Linked DNA regions of Blastopirellula sediminis. The protein of the gene in region 2 binds, or shares a complex with, the protein of the main gene of each other region. Links are inferred from orthologs where the notes say so. Each region holds a gene or a part of one and is shown on either strand. Other genes may lie near its edges.

Region 1 (3,866 bases), on a different replicon or contig from region 2:
TGCAGATAGGTGAAGCCGGTCGCCACCATCGTGACGTTCGGCGCCGCCGCTTTGCACTTCCGCGCGACGTCGATCATCCGGGCGACGCCGATCAGCGGATCTTCCGGCGGCTGATAACCGTCGCTCGGCGGAAAGATCGCCGGCCGCTGAATATGCGGGTTGTAATAAGGGCTGCCGCAGCTGATGTTGACGCCGATGACCCCCATTTCTCCCAGCTCGCGAATCAAACGAACCGGTTCGGTCAGATCAATCTCGAGCGGATTATCGGGACTAGAGCCAAAGCCGCACTGGTAAGGCAAACAGCCGGAGAAGTCCATCGGCTCGCCGACCGCATCCCCTTGCTGATACGGAACGAAGTCGAACGCACTCAAACGAACGCCAACTTCGATTCCTGGCAGCTCGGTCTTGATCCGCTGAATGACCGTCTTCAGCAACCGCGTCCGTCCCTCGAAGTCGCCGCCGAACTTTCCTTCACGCAAGCGAGCCCCCAGGAACTCGTGTAACAAGTAGCCGTGACACGCTTTCACGTCGACAAACTGGTAGCCGACTTCGCGCGCCAGTCGCGCCGCGTTGACATAGCTGTCGATCAAGCCTTCGATCTCTTCGTCAGTCCAGACGACCGAGTCGTCGCTCGGATTGATCTGAAACTTGGCGTCGAGCAGCGGATGATGGTAGGCGATTCGCGGACGGAGTTTTTGATCCGGCAGCGGACGACAAAAACGTCCGGAGTGCGTCAGCTGCAATCCAATGATCAGATCGTCGACTTTTCCGAACGCCTCTTGATGCGCCATGAGCGCGGCGCCGCGAAGCTGCGCAAGGCCGTCGAGGTTACTGTCGATCGCCATCGTCTGCCGCGGATTGGCGCGACCGTCCGGTTGCACCGCCGCCGCTTCGCCACCCCAGATCATCTTCGCGCCAGAGAGCCCAAAGTTGTGCCAACGGCGAATCGTCAGCTCGGTAGGCGATCCATCATGATTGGCGTCCCAACCTTCCATCGGATGAATCGTCCAGCGATTGCCGGCCGTCAGCGATCCCCAGGCGAGCGGTTCGGCGAGCGGAGATCCCGCTTCGGCCGTCAAAATCTCATCGTCGCACGGCAGCGAGATTCCGAGCGTCTCCAAACGTTCGCGGAATTGTTCTACCGATTTCAGCTGGGCGATCTTTTCGTATTTCACGAGCTTCTCTTGGTGACTACGCGGCCCGATTACGGCCGGTTGGTATTGGCGGGTCGGAGCGGACTGTAGGCGAGCCGGAACTTCTTCTCCCCTGCTCCACTGGCAAACCGAACCGTTGCAGTCCGTTTCGATCCTTCGCCGCTTAGAGCGATGATCTTGCCAAGTCCGTACTCGTCGTGGGTGACGACCATTCCCTGTACGAAGGCGTTCGGTTCGACCCGCGGTTTCGCGTCGTCGCCCCGATCTCCCAACAGATCAGCGGCCGTGCGTATATTTGTAATCCCGAGCGGCGGCACAGGTCTTGGCAGATCGAGTGGCCTTTCACCCGATATGGGAAATTCGGGAAAATAGCTCTCTTCGTACGAATAATCGGGGGCAAAGGCGGTTTGTTCTTCCGTTACCTCCATCTCTTCCCGCGGCAATTCCATCAAAAACGGGCTCGGGATCGTCAGGTTCCGTTTCCCGCGGAAGTCGCGATACCGGGCCAGGCTGATATCGAGCTCTTCCTCCGCCCGGGTGATCCCCACAAACAACAGCCGCCGCTCTTCTTCCAGCTGCTCCGGATTCTCGCGCGAGCGTTCGTGCGGCAGCAGTCCTTGTTCGATGGCGACGATATGGACGACCGGAAACTCCAGCCCTTTCGCCGCGTGCAACGTCATCAGCGTGACGCGATCAAGCTCGGCGTCAAAGTCGTCGGTCTCGTTGACCAACGTCTTTTCTTCCAGGTAGTGCTCGAGCGTCCCGTCATGCGGATGTTCGGCGTCGTACTCGCGGGCCGACGAGAGAAGTTCTTCGATATTCTCCAAGCGGCTCTGATCTTCGACGTTGTCCGAATCTTCGTACTGCTTCTTGAAGTCGGTTTCAGAAAGGATGAAGCCCAAGATCTCTTCGACTGGATCGTTGATCTTGGTCGAAAGTCGATCGAACAGTGCGACGAACTTCGCCAGCGCGACGGCGCCTCGGCTGGCGATTCCTTCGACCATGCCGGCCTCTCGCGCCGCTTCGAGCATCGACAGCCCTTCCATCGCCGCATGGACGCGCAGCTTCAGCAGCGTCGCCTTGCCGATCGCGCGACGTGGGACGTTGACGATCCGTTCAAACGCCACGTCGTCGCGGGGGTTGTTCATTAGCAGCGCGTAAGCGAGCAGGTCCTTGATTTCTTTCCGGTGATAGAACTCGACTCCGCTCACAATCTTGTACGGCACCCCCTGTTGTCGCAGCGCATCTTCAAACGTGCGCGACAGGGCGTTGATCCGATAGAAGATGGCGTAGTCGCGGGGACGTCGTTTGCCCTGGGCGACGTTGGCGGCGATCCGCGCGGCGATCGCTTGCGCTTCTTCCTTATGAGTCGAGTACTGGATCAAGCGGACCGGCTTGCCGGCCGGGTTATCGGTAAAGAGCGACTTCTTCTTCCGCTGCTTGTTGTTCGCGATCAGCGCGTCGGCGACCGCAAGGATGTTCGGCGTGCTGCGATAGTTCTGTTCGAGCCGCACCACTTTCACATCGGGGAAGTCGCTTTCGAACTCCAAGATATTCTTCAGGTTGGCGCCGCGCCACCCGTAAATCGATTGGTCGGGATCGCCAGTGACGCCCAGATTGGGATGATTGATCGATAGCGCACGAACGATCGCGTACTGCGGCAAGTTGGTGTCTTGATACTCGTCGACCAGGATATAGCGGAACCGATCGTCGAGCGTGGCCCGCAGCTCTTCGTTCTCTTTCAGCAGCAGCGTGACGTGCATCAACAAATCGTCGAAATCGACGGCGTTCGCTTGTTGCAGCGCGGCCTGGTACTTGGGATAGACCCGTTCGACGATCGAACCGGTCGCATTAACGCCGCCGGTGTAGCGATCGGCCGTGATCAAATGATTCTTGGCCCAGCTAATGGCGGATGCGACCTGCTCGGGAGTGGCATGCGTCAGCTGAACATCGGTCTCGCGAATCGTTCGCTTCAAAAGCGATAAAGAGTCGCTCGCGTCGTAGATCGTGTAGTTCGGCTGCAGTCCGCGGTATTCGGCGTATTGCCGCAAGAGGCGCGCACAAAATCGGTGGAAGGTCCCGATCCAGACATGTTCACCGGGCGCTAGACGGTCCAAGCGAGTCCGCATTTCGTCCGCCGCCTTGTTGGTAAAGGTGAGCGCAGCGATCTGCGAAGCGCGCACTCCTTCGGACAACAAATGTGCGATTCGATGCGTAATTACTCGTGTCTTACCGCTGCCGGGACCTGCCAAAACAAGCAGCGGTCCTTCGACATGCAGCACCGCTTCGCGCTGCGGATCGGTAAGCGATTGATGAGGGTCTGCTGTCATCCGTTACATGCTGAAAGGAGGAGCGAGATAGCCAACAAGTGCTAGCACTACGAATGTTGTTCCGTTAAATATTTTGTAAAGTCCTGTGCAAAACGGGCGCGCCGAGTATATTAACTCAAGTTCGAAGGACGTGGCGCCGCAGTCGCCCCCAACGAATGCCCCGATTGGCGGTTCCAGGGAAGAACCGCAACCATTCTCCACTCTATTGCCTGGGAGGGAACCCATGACGCGAATTCCTCTGAATGCTGCTGCTCAAGAATCAGAAAGCTTGATGTCCAAGCTCGAAATGAGCACCGCGGAAATCGGCCTCACGGTTCGCACGACGAATTGTCTCGAAGAACGTGGCATTTTCACCGTTCGAGACCTCCTCAACTGCACGCGT
Region 2 (8,204 bases):
CGATCAACAGGATCAAACCGGCGATGAAGTTGGCGAAGATTTCCTGCAAGCCAAAGCCAAGACCGACCGACATCGCCGCGACGAGCCACTGGATCTTGTCCCATTGCAAGCCAAGCCAACCGGCCGTGATGATCACGCCGATCGCCACCACCAGGTATTGGAAGATGGTCGAGACGGCGAATCGCCCGCCGGCGTCAAGATCGAGTCGCGGCAAGACGAACAGTTCCAGCACGCCAGGCAAGTTGCGAGCCAGCACGAAAGTCGTGAACCCTGCCAAACAGGCGAGGGCGAGCGCCCCCAGGGTCAGCCGATATTCGGTCGACGTCGTCGACGCGGGAGGCGCCGGTTGCAACGAGAGAGCGGGCGCTGGCGCCGTCGATCCTGGATCGCCGCTTGCGTCTCCCGCGGGCGGAGCGGTCGGCGCCGTCGCGATGGCCGAGGGAGCGACTGCCGCGTCGGCCGACTCGCCGAATTCGATCAACGGGTAAATTGTCGTGCGTCCCAGACTACGCATCGCCGGCAAGACGTCTTGCCAGATGATCGCCAGGCCGACCAGCAAAATGCCGCCGAACATCACTTTGACCAGGTGCCGCGTTTGCTCGCCGATGATCGACGGATCGAGCTCCGGCGTTTCTTGGGCGGCGACGGCGACCTCGCTCGAAAGCGTTTCCTTCTCGCTCTTTTGCAACTGCGCCTTCAAGCGTTCGCGGAGCAGCAGCGTTCGCTTCAGCATGATCCAGCGGAAGAGGAAGCCTTGCCCCACTCCGATCGCAATGACCAGGTAGAGAGTCGAGTTGAGCGTTTCTGCGATGCGGACCGCGCCGTAGTAGTAGCCCCACATGGCGGCGACCGCCAACGCAACGGGGGTCGCGATGAACAGCAGGAACAGCATCGGCGCCAGGTAGCGAAAGACGCCGCTGCTGTAGTTCTCCATGATCCATTTGCGGGGAGCGCTTTGGCTGCCGAGCGCTCGCCACAAAACGAACGTGACGAGGGCGATCGAGACGATAAAGACGGCCCGCGCGAGCGGATCGTCGACTGCCGAACCGCTATGCTCTTCCGCAGCGGCGTTGACGCCTGCGGCGAGCGGCAACAGATATTTCAGCGTCCCACTGGTCCAGCGAATGACTTTCGTGACTTCGTCGGGCACGCGAAAGTGCGCTGACATCACGCCGTTGGGCCGAGCCAGTTGCCGCAGCATCTCCAGCGGAAACAACACGAACGTCGTGGCGTACAAGCCGGCCGAAAGGGCCGCGGCGAACGCCGATTCGGTGCGCAGCAGCGAAAGAAAATAGCCGATCGACAGAAAGACCAGGGGCCATATCATCGCCGTCAACGTCGTCAGGATGAGGGCCTCGGTCGTCATGCGGAGCGGCGAAAGCCGTTTCCATGCGAGCTCCGATCCGATGTCGTTCAGGCGATGCCGCATTCGGCGTTTGTAGAACAACAAGGCGCCAAAGAAGATCGCCGTGAACAAAAAGCCGTACGGACTCTGTTTGAATTGGGCCAGCGCAAGGTTGATGAGGCTGTTCCAGTTCGCGGGCGACAGGAACCAACTGGCGGTTCGCCACATCTGCTGGAACTCTTCCCAGTCGACCGTATTGGGCGAGCGAATCCAGAGAATTCGTTCGTCGATAAAGTTCTTGAAGTCGTGCGTCAGCGACGCGAGTTGCTGTTCGTCTTCCTCGAACTCAATCGTCTTGTCGAACAGCTTCTTCGTCGCGGCCGCATAATCGTCGACAATCGTCAGACGGCTCTCGTAGGCGGCTGCAATCCGCTTGACGATTTCCGGATCGTTCAGATCAGGCGTACGTAGCGTCGAATCATGCGCTTCCATCCTGGCGAAGGCGAACGCATCGTTCATCTGGGCCAAACGATTCAGGCTGCGCGATAACCGGAGGCGAATCCGCCCTGCCCCTTCCATGAAGACCGACGGCTCAATCACTCCCGCTTCGACGTCCGATTTGAGCACCAGCAGATCTTTCGCGGCGTCGCGCACGTCAATCAGGTTTAACTGAAGCGTTTTTCGCTCTTCATTCAAGTTCTGCAATTCGACTTGAAACTGACGTTCTTCGGTCAACTGAGCGCGGGCTTCACGCAACATCACGCCGATGGCGTCGGGCGGAAGATCGAGCGCCGCCTTGTTTTCGGTCTGCTGTTTCAGGGCGCGTAGATTGTCAAGCCGCGTTTTCATCGCGGCGACTTCCTCCTCGCGACTCTTCAGGACGTCCAAGAGCTTGGTCCGAACTTCCAGCAGTTTGGTGTTCAATTCCAAAAACTGCGTAATCGCGGGGGACGCTTCGGTATGTTCTTTCTTAGCTTCCTCCAACTCGTCCTTCGCCGCTTCCAATTGCATCTTGGCTTCGGCTTCGCGTTTTTTCGTCGCCAGTTGGCGGACACGCTCCAACTCTTTCTTCAGGAACGCGTTTTTCTTGGTGGCGAGCTCCTTCCGCAGCCCTTGCGCTTCGCTGGAGGCTTCGTAGGCGGTGAGTTCGATCTTTTCGGCGTCGAGTTGCGCCTGGATTTCGACCAGTTTCGCTTCGATCTCGGTACGGCGAGCCAATTGGGTTGGATTGGCGTCGATCGCCGCGGGCAAGGCGCCCAATTCGGTCTGCAAGTCGGTCGCTTGCTGGGTGAGATCGGCGATCTCTTTGGGATTGGCGACTTGGCGTTCGGTACGGCGGTTCGCTTCGGCCGAAGAGTTGAGCAATTCGTTCTGCAACTGCGTCTGGTCACGCTGCAGTTTTTCTACGGACGCTTCAACGAGCGGAAGTTTGGAGTTTTCGTCGACCGGAGAGCGGATTGATTGTTCGGCCGTTTCCAGCTGGCTTTTCAGCTTCGCGACTTGCTGGTCCGGCTGGTCGATCATCGCCTGCCATTCCGCTTTTTTCTCCAGCCACGTTGCGGCCGCTTTCAAGCTTTTGGCGGCGGTCTCAAACTGTCCCGCCAATTTTTCTTTTTCGGCGTCTTCAATTCCGCCGAAATTGGCGACCGCTTTTTGCCGCACGTCGACATCTTCGGCGGTGATTGGGGCGCTTTGGGTGGGGGGAGCGGTATCCTGAGCCAGCGCACTACCAGGGACCATCATGGTCGCCAAAGTGAGCGCCACCGCAAGAAATAGGTCGTTTTTCAGCAATCGATACGGCATTTTCGTCTCCTACGGCAACGATTTTACGGCAATTTGCCGGTTCACGTGAAGACGAGTCAGCGATCGTAAAGGTCGTGGGGATGTCATTTACCGCTCAGAAGGCGATAATGGAAAGATTCGACCTGCGCTATCCATGGATTGATGGCGCCGCTTCCCCCCGAGTTGTACGAGATTGGTAATGCAGTTCGAGCTTCAAGCCCCTTTTGCGCCTGCTGGGGATCAGCCCGCCGCTATCGAGCAGCTTGTCGAAGGACTTCGCGCACAACGTCCCCACCAGTGCCTGATGGGGGTGACCGGTTCCGGTAAGACATTCACCATCGCCAATGTGATTCAGCAGTTGCAGCGGCCGACGTTGGTGATTTCGCACAATAAAACGTTGGCGGCGCAGCTTTACAGCGAATTCAAAGAATTCTTTCCCCACAACGCCGTCCACTACTTCGTCAGCTACTACGACTACTACCAGCCCGAAGCGTACATCCCGCAGCGCGATATCTACATTGAAAAGGATGCGTCGATCAACGACGAGATCGATCGTTTGCGACTCGCGTCGACCAGCGCCCTGGTCAGTCGCCGCGACGTGATCATCGTGGCGAGCGTTTCCAGCATCTATGGTCTCGGTTCGCCGTCCGACTACAAGGCGATGATGGTCAGCGTCGCTCGGGGGCAGATTATCGACCGCGATGAAGTTTTGGGAAAATTGGTCGGGATTCTGTATGAACGAAACGACGTGGCGTTTGAACGCTCGAAGTTTCGCGTTCGGGGCGATTGCATCGAAATCTGGCCTTCCTACGAAGAATTCGCCTACCGCATCGAACTGTGGGGGGACGAGGTCGAACAGCTGTCGATCATTAACCCGCTCACCGGCGAAGTGATCGCGCCGCAGGATCAGCTCTATATTTATCCGGCCAAGCACTTCGTTTTGCCGGAAGAGCGAATCGGCAAAGCGGTGATCGAAATCAAGCACGAACTGGCGGCTCGGTTGCAAGAGCTTGAATCGGCCGGCAAGTTGCTCGAAGCGCAGCGGCTCAATGCGCGAACCCGCTTCGATATCGAAATGCTGCAGGAAGTCGGCTTCTGCCCCGGCGTCGAAAACTACAGCCGTCCCCTTTCCGGCCGACCGCCCGGTTCGGCGCCAAGCACGCTGTACGACTTTTTCCCGAAAGACTTCCTGCTCTTCGTCGACGAATCGCACGTCACCGTCTCGCAGATCCGCGCGATGTACCATGGCGACCGGAGCCGCAAGATGAACCTGGTGGAACATGGTTTCCGCCTGCCGAGCGCGCTCGACAATCGCCCCTTCAAATTCGAAGAGTGGGAAAACATCCTTAACCAGACCGTTTTCGTCTCGGCGACCCCCGGTGATTACGAGCTGGAAAAGACCGGCGGCGAAGTGGTCGAGCAGATCATTCGTCCGACCGGGCTGCTCGATCCAGTCGTCGAACTCCAACCGGCTCGCGGCCAGGTTCCGCATCTGCTGGAGCAAGTCCGCGAACGGGTGGCGATGAAAGAACGCGTGTTGGTCACCACGCTGACCAAGCGACTCGCAGAGGATCTGGCCAACTATCTGTCGGAACAAGGAGTCGCCTGCAAGTGGCTCCATAGCGAACTTGACGCGTTTGAGCGGGTCGAGCTGCTGCGCGATTTGCGAGAAGGCAAGTTCGACTGTCTGGTCGGGATCAACTTGCTTCGCGAAGGTCTCGACTTGCCGGAAGTGTCGCTGGTCGCGATTCTGGACGCCGACAAGGAAGGCTTCCTCCGGAGCGAAACCTCCCTCATTCAAACGATCGGCCGCGCCGCACGTAACGTCAACGCCAAGGTGATTCTATACGCCGACAAGATGACCGATTCGATGCAGGCGGCCATCAGCGAGACCGAACGTCGTCGCAAGATCCAGCAAGAGTACAACGAGAAGCACGGCATCACGCCGGAGACGGTCAAAAAGAACATCCGTCGCGGCATCGAGTCGGAAGCGGAAGCGCATCGCGCGGCCAACGCGGCGGTCGGCAAAGAGGACGACGCCGAATACATCACGCTCGAATACATCGCCGAACTGCAAACCGAAATGCTAGCGGCGGCTGAGAACCTGGAGTTTGAGCGGGCGGCCGCAATCCGCGATCGGATCAGCAAGATGCAAGACTCGGTCGGTAAAAAGGTGAGCGAAGTCTCCGCCGGCGACGACAAAAAAGGGCGAGGCAAACGCCGCCGCGGCGGCGCAAAGACGCCGCGGCCCAAGCGCGGCTAGCGAATCGCCGGTCGTAGAGATGTAGGCTGGGTCGAGACCCAGCACTTCGGATTCGGACCGTAAAATGCTGGGTCTCGACCCAGCCTACGCTTGATGTCTTTGCTAGCGGGGCGTTGTTCTGGTAAGACGCGTCGACTTTAACGTCGCCGCGGTGTTGGACTCTAACGGTTCGTCCAAATTATTCGAATCTGCCGGCGGAAAACGCCGAATCCAGTGGTGTGCACGGACGCGTCTCGTCCGCGCTCCATTCTTGGCTGAAACCCGCCAGCGAACGAACATTGCCTGGAGTCGAATAATGAAGAAGATGATTTGCGTCGCCACGGCGCTGACGACGTTGCTGGTCGCCTCGGCCGCGATGGCTCAAGACTTGACGGTCCTGCGTAGCAGCAGCAGCCCGAGCGATATGCCGGCCCAGCCGCTGGAAAGCGCCCCGGCCTTGTCGGCTTCGACGCCGGAGATGTGGTTCTACCTGATGGAAACTCGCCGCGCCGAGAGCCCGTCGGTTCTGCGTCTGCAACGGGCCCAGTTCATCGCCGGACAGCGTAACGCCCGCATCGCCGCTCGCGAATGGTACGGCGTTTCGGTGGCTCGTCCCGAAGCGAACGCGACCCCGTTCTTCCGCGAGTACTCGAACCTGCGTACGAACATCTCGTATAGCCCGGAAACGCAATTGCGTTATACGACCGGCGTTCGCCCGGTCTACGTGACCGAAGGTCGCCAGTTCTAATTCGCGATTGCGAACAGAATCGAACAATCAAAACGGCCGAGCGTAATGCTCGGCCGTTTTTTGTTGCGCCGGTTCCTATTAGCCCGAGGCGCAAGCCGAGGGAAAGCGGTCGGCGTCATCAGCAAAGATCCCATTTGATTTGCGGTCGGGAACACGCCAATTCCGTTCAGATTAGTTCCGGACCCATTCCCTCGGCTTGCGCCTCGGGCTAGTACGTAGCCCGCTCCTAAATCAAATGGATCATTCCCCGGAGCAGCGCCAGGGAAAAGTAGAAAGTCGCTGTCGTGAGAACGCTGACGGCGATCCAGGCGATTCGCTTGCGGAAACCGGTAAGAGCGCCCCCGATAATCACTGTATAGAGCGGAACCAGCCACAGTTGCTCGGGCCAAGGGAAAAAGGTGAAGAGATAGATTCTTCCGATGATCGTGAAGACGATCAGGGCGTTCAGACAGACGACGTCGACGCGGCGAATCGGTTCGGCGTCGCGGCCGCGACGCGTACGTAGCGGCGACAACAGAAAGCGATAAAGCAGATTGAGTTCTCCCTCGACCGGTCGCCGCATCCCGGTCTCGCGGGAGTCGTCCCACTTTTTCATCGCGCGAGCGATCGACTTGGGATCGGGGGCGATCAACGCGTCGGGAAAACCGTCGGCGGAAAACTGCACGCTCGCTACTTCCGGCAGCTTCTCCAGCACTTGCAGCGTTCGCTCGCGGAGCGGCTCCATATCTTCCAGCGACAGTTTTGGCTGCATGCCGAAAAAGGTGATGCGATCGAGCGGACCCATTTGCAAGAGCGCTTGACGCGGCTCGGCCAGGATCGCGAGGACTCCTTCGTACTTGCGCTCGTCAATCGAAAACGTCCAGCTCCAGCCGACCTCGCGCCACTTCTGGAGCGTCACTTCCATTTCATCTTCCGGCAGAAACTCGGCGGCGATCTGCTGCGTCAGTTTTTCGCCCGGCGGATCTCCCGATTTATCGCTCATGTGCAAAGTGAGCAGAACGTTGAGCGCCTTGACCGGCGACGGATGGGGAACGGGCTGCAGCGTCGATTTGCGTCTTTCGATTTCGGTCGGCTGCAGCGGCTGGACCAGTTCCACCAGCGGAAAGGAGAACTTCAGGACGTCATAGGAACTGAACCCGCCGACCGCTCGATAGCGGTCGATCGTTTTCGGGTCCGCTTGCCGAGCGACTGCGGATGCGGTCTCGCAGTTCAGTTCGACGGCTTTGGCCAGCAATTGTTTGAGCAACTCTTGCGCAACGCCGGCGTCGCGCCACGCGGAAGTGACCTCCACTTCGTAAATGAAAAACTCATCCGCCTGGTTGACGCGGGTCAGATGAACGCCAGAGGCGTAGCCGATCGCGATCCCTTCGACGAAGACGACGCAGAGGTGATTCCGCGGATCGGCGAGAAACTGCTCGAGCAGCCGCGTGTTGAGTGCGCCGTCGAACAGGTCGCTGGGGACGTTTCGTAAGCGGGACGCTTCGTCAGGGGCGAGAAATCGAAAGTCCACAAAGCGTCTCGGCGATAATCAAAAGCGATTCGACATCGACGTATCGTACACGCTGACGCCGGAAACTTCACGCACTGGGCGTGAAACTTTCTTGTCTGCGCCTACGGAATCGGACTACAATCCCGCCTGATGAGCTGGCTGTTCTTGGGGATTTCATGGATCTATTCATCGCGCGTTCCGGCGGCAGCGAGGCGGTCAACCGGTGGCATGCGGAGCACCCGGCGGCTTTGGGGGTGGTGGCGCTGTTGTTTGGCTTGATGGCCATCTTTGCCGGCGCACATACGCTAGCGACAGGAAAAAAGGACCGCGGCAATAAACAAGTCCTGGATGACGCCGACACGGGGATGCGCGCGTGCTTGAGTCTGGCTTTCGGGATTTGCTCGGTTCTCTTCGGAATCGTTCGACTGATCTATGCGGCGTTCTGACGACGTAAGCCCTATTTTCGTTCCGCTACTATTTCTCTCTGGCGTCACTTCAGGGGCGGCCATAATCGCCCAAGGCGCGAGCCGAGGGAATGAGTTCGGCGCTATGACGAAAGTCGCCCTTCCCTTTGCGGCCGGCGTATCCATCTCTACTT

Evidence for each region. Proteins that work in one complex are often made in the same cells at the same time.
Region 1: the proteins of uvrB (region 2) and LOC68_RS05150 are in contact, whole or in part, in a crystal structure (PDB 7EGT), measured with the Thermus thermophilus proteins. The link is inferred for Blastopirellula sediminis from one-to-one orthologs. Residues at the interface, in WP_096411307.1 of Thermus thermophilus: Glu23, Leu25, Arg26, Asp27, Gly28, Glu29, Arg30, Phe31, Arg55, Glu326, Asp327, Phe328, Glu379, Ser382, Gln383, His398, Gly400, Arg401; in WP_096412145.1 of Thermus thermophilus: His654, Arg656, Phe657, Gln666, Asp668, Glu669, Lys680, Arg681, Leu682, Ser683, Lys685, Tyr686, Ala687.

Annotation. Positions count from the first base shown.
Region 1 is NZ_JAJKFT010000004.1:337,154-341,019, reverse strand. What follows is about bases 845-3,866. They hold LOC68_RS05150 (ATP-dependent helicase), read right to left. Parts: upstream 3,485-3,866; coding sequence 1,205-3,484; downstream 845-1,204. Other genes in these bases: LOC68_RS05145 (DNA-directed RNA polymerase subunit alpha C-terminal domain-containing protein), read left to right, coding at 3,708-3,866; LOC68_RS05155 (oxidoreductase), read right to left, coding at 845-1,175. Also shown: more of oxidoreductase, read right to left, coding at 1-844. UniProt on the Escherichia coli protein: A helicase with DNA-dependent ATPase activity. Unwinds DNA duplexes with 3'-5' polarity. Translocates on single-stranded DNA with 3'-5' polarity. Initiates unwinding more efficiently from a nicked substrate than double-stranded DNA.
Region 2 is NZ_JAJKFT010000010.1:3,923,402-3,931,605, forward strand. The notes cover bases 2,935-5,858. They hold uvrB (excinuclease ABC subunit UvrB), read left to right. Parts: upstream 2,935-3,326; coding sequence 3,327-5,390; downstream 5,391-5,858. Other genes in these bases: LOC68_RS27505 (mechanosensitive ion channel domain-containing protein), read right to left, coding at 2,935-3,148; LOC68_RS27515 (hypothetical protein), read left to right, coding at 5,686-5,858. Outside these bases: more of mechanosensitive ion channel domain-containing protein, read right to left, coding at 1-2,934; more of hypothetical protein, read left to right, coding at 5,859-6,117; GNAT family N-acetyltransferase, read right to left, coding at 6,344-7,627; hypothetical protein, read left to right, coding at 7,783-8,052. UniProt on the Escherichia coli protein: The UvrABC repair system catalyzes the recognition and processing of DNA lesions. A damage recognition complex composed of 2 UvrA and 2 UvrB subunits scans DNA for abnormalities.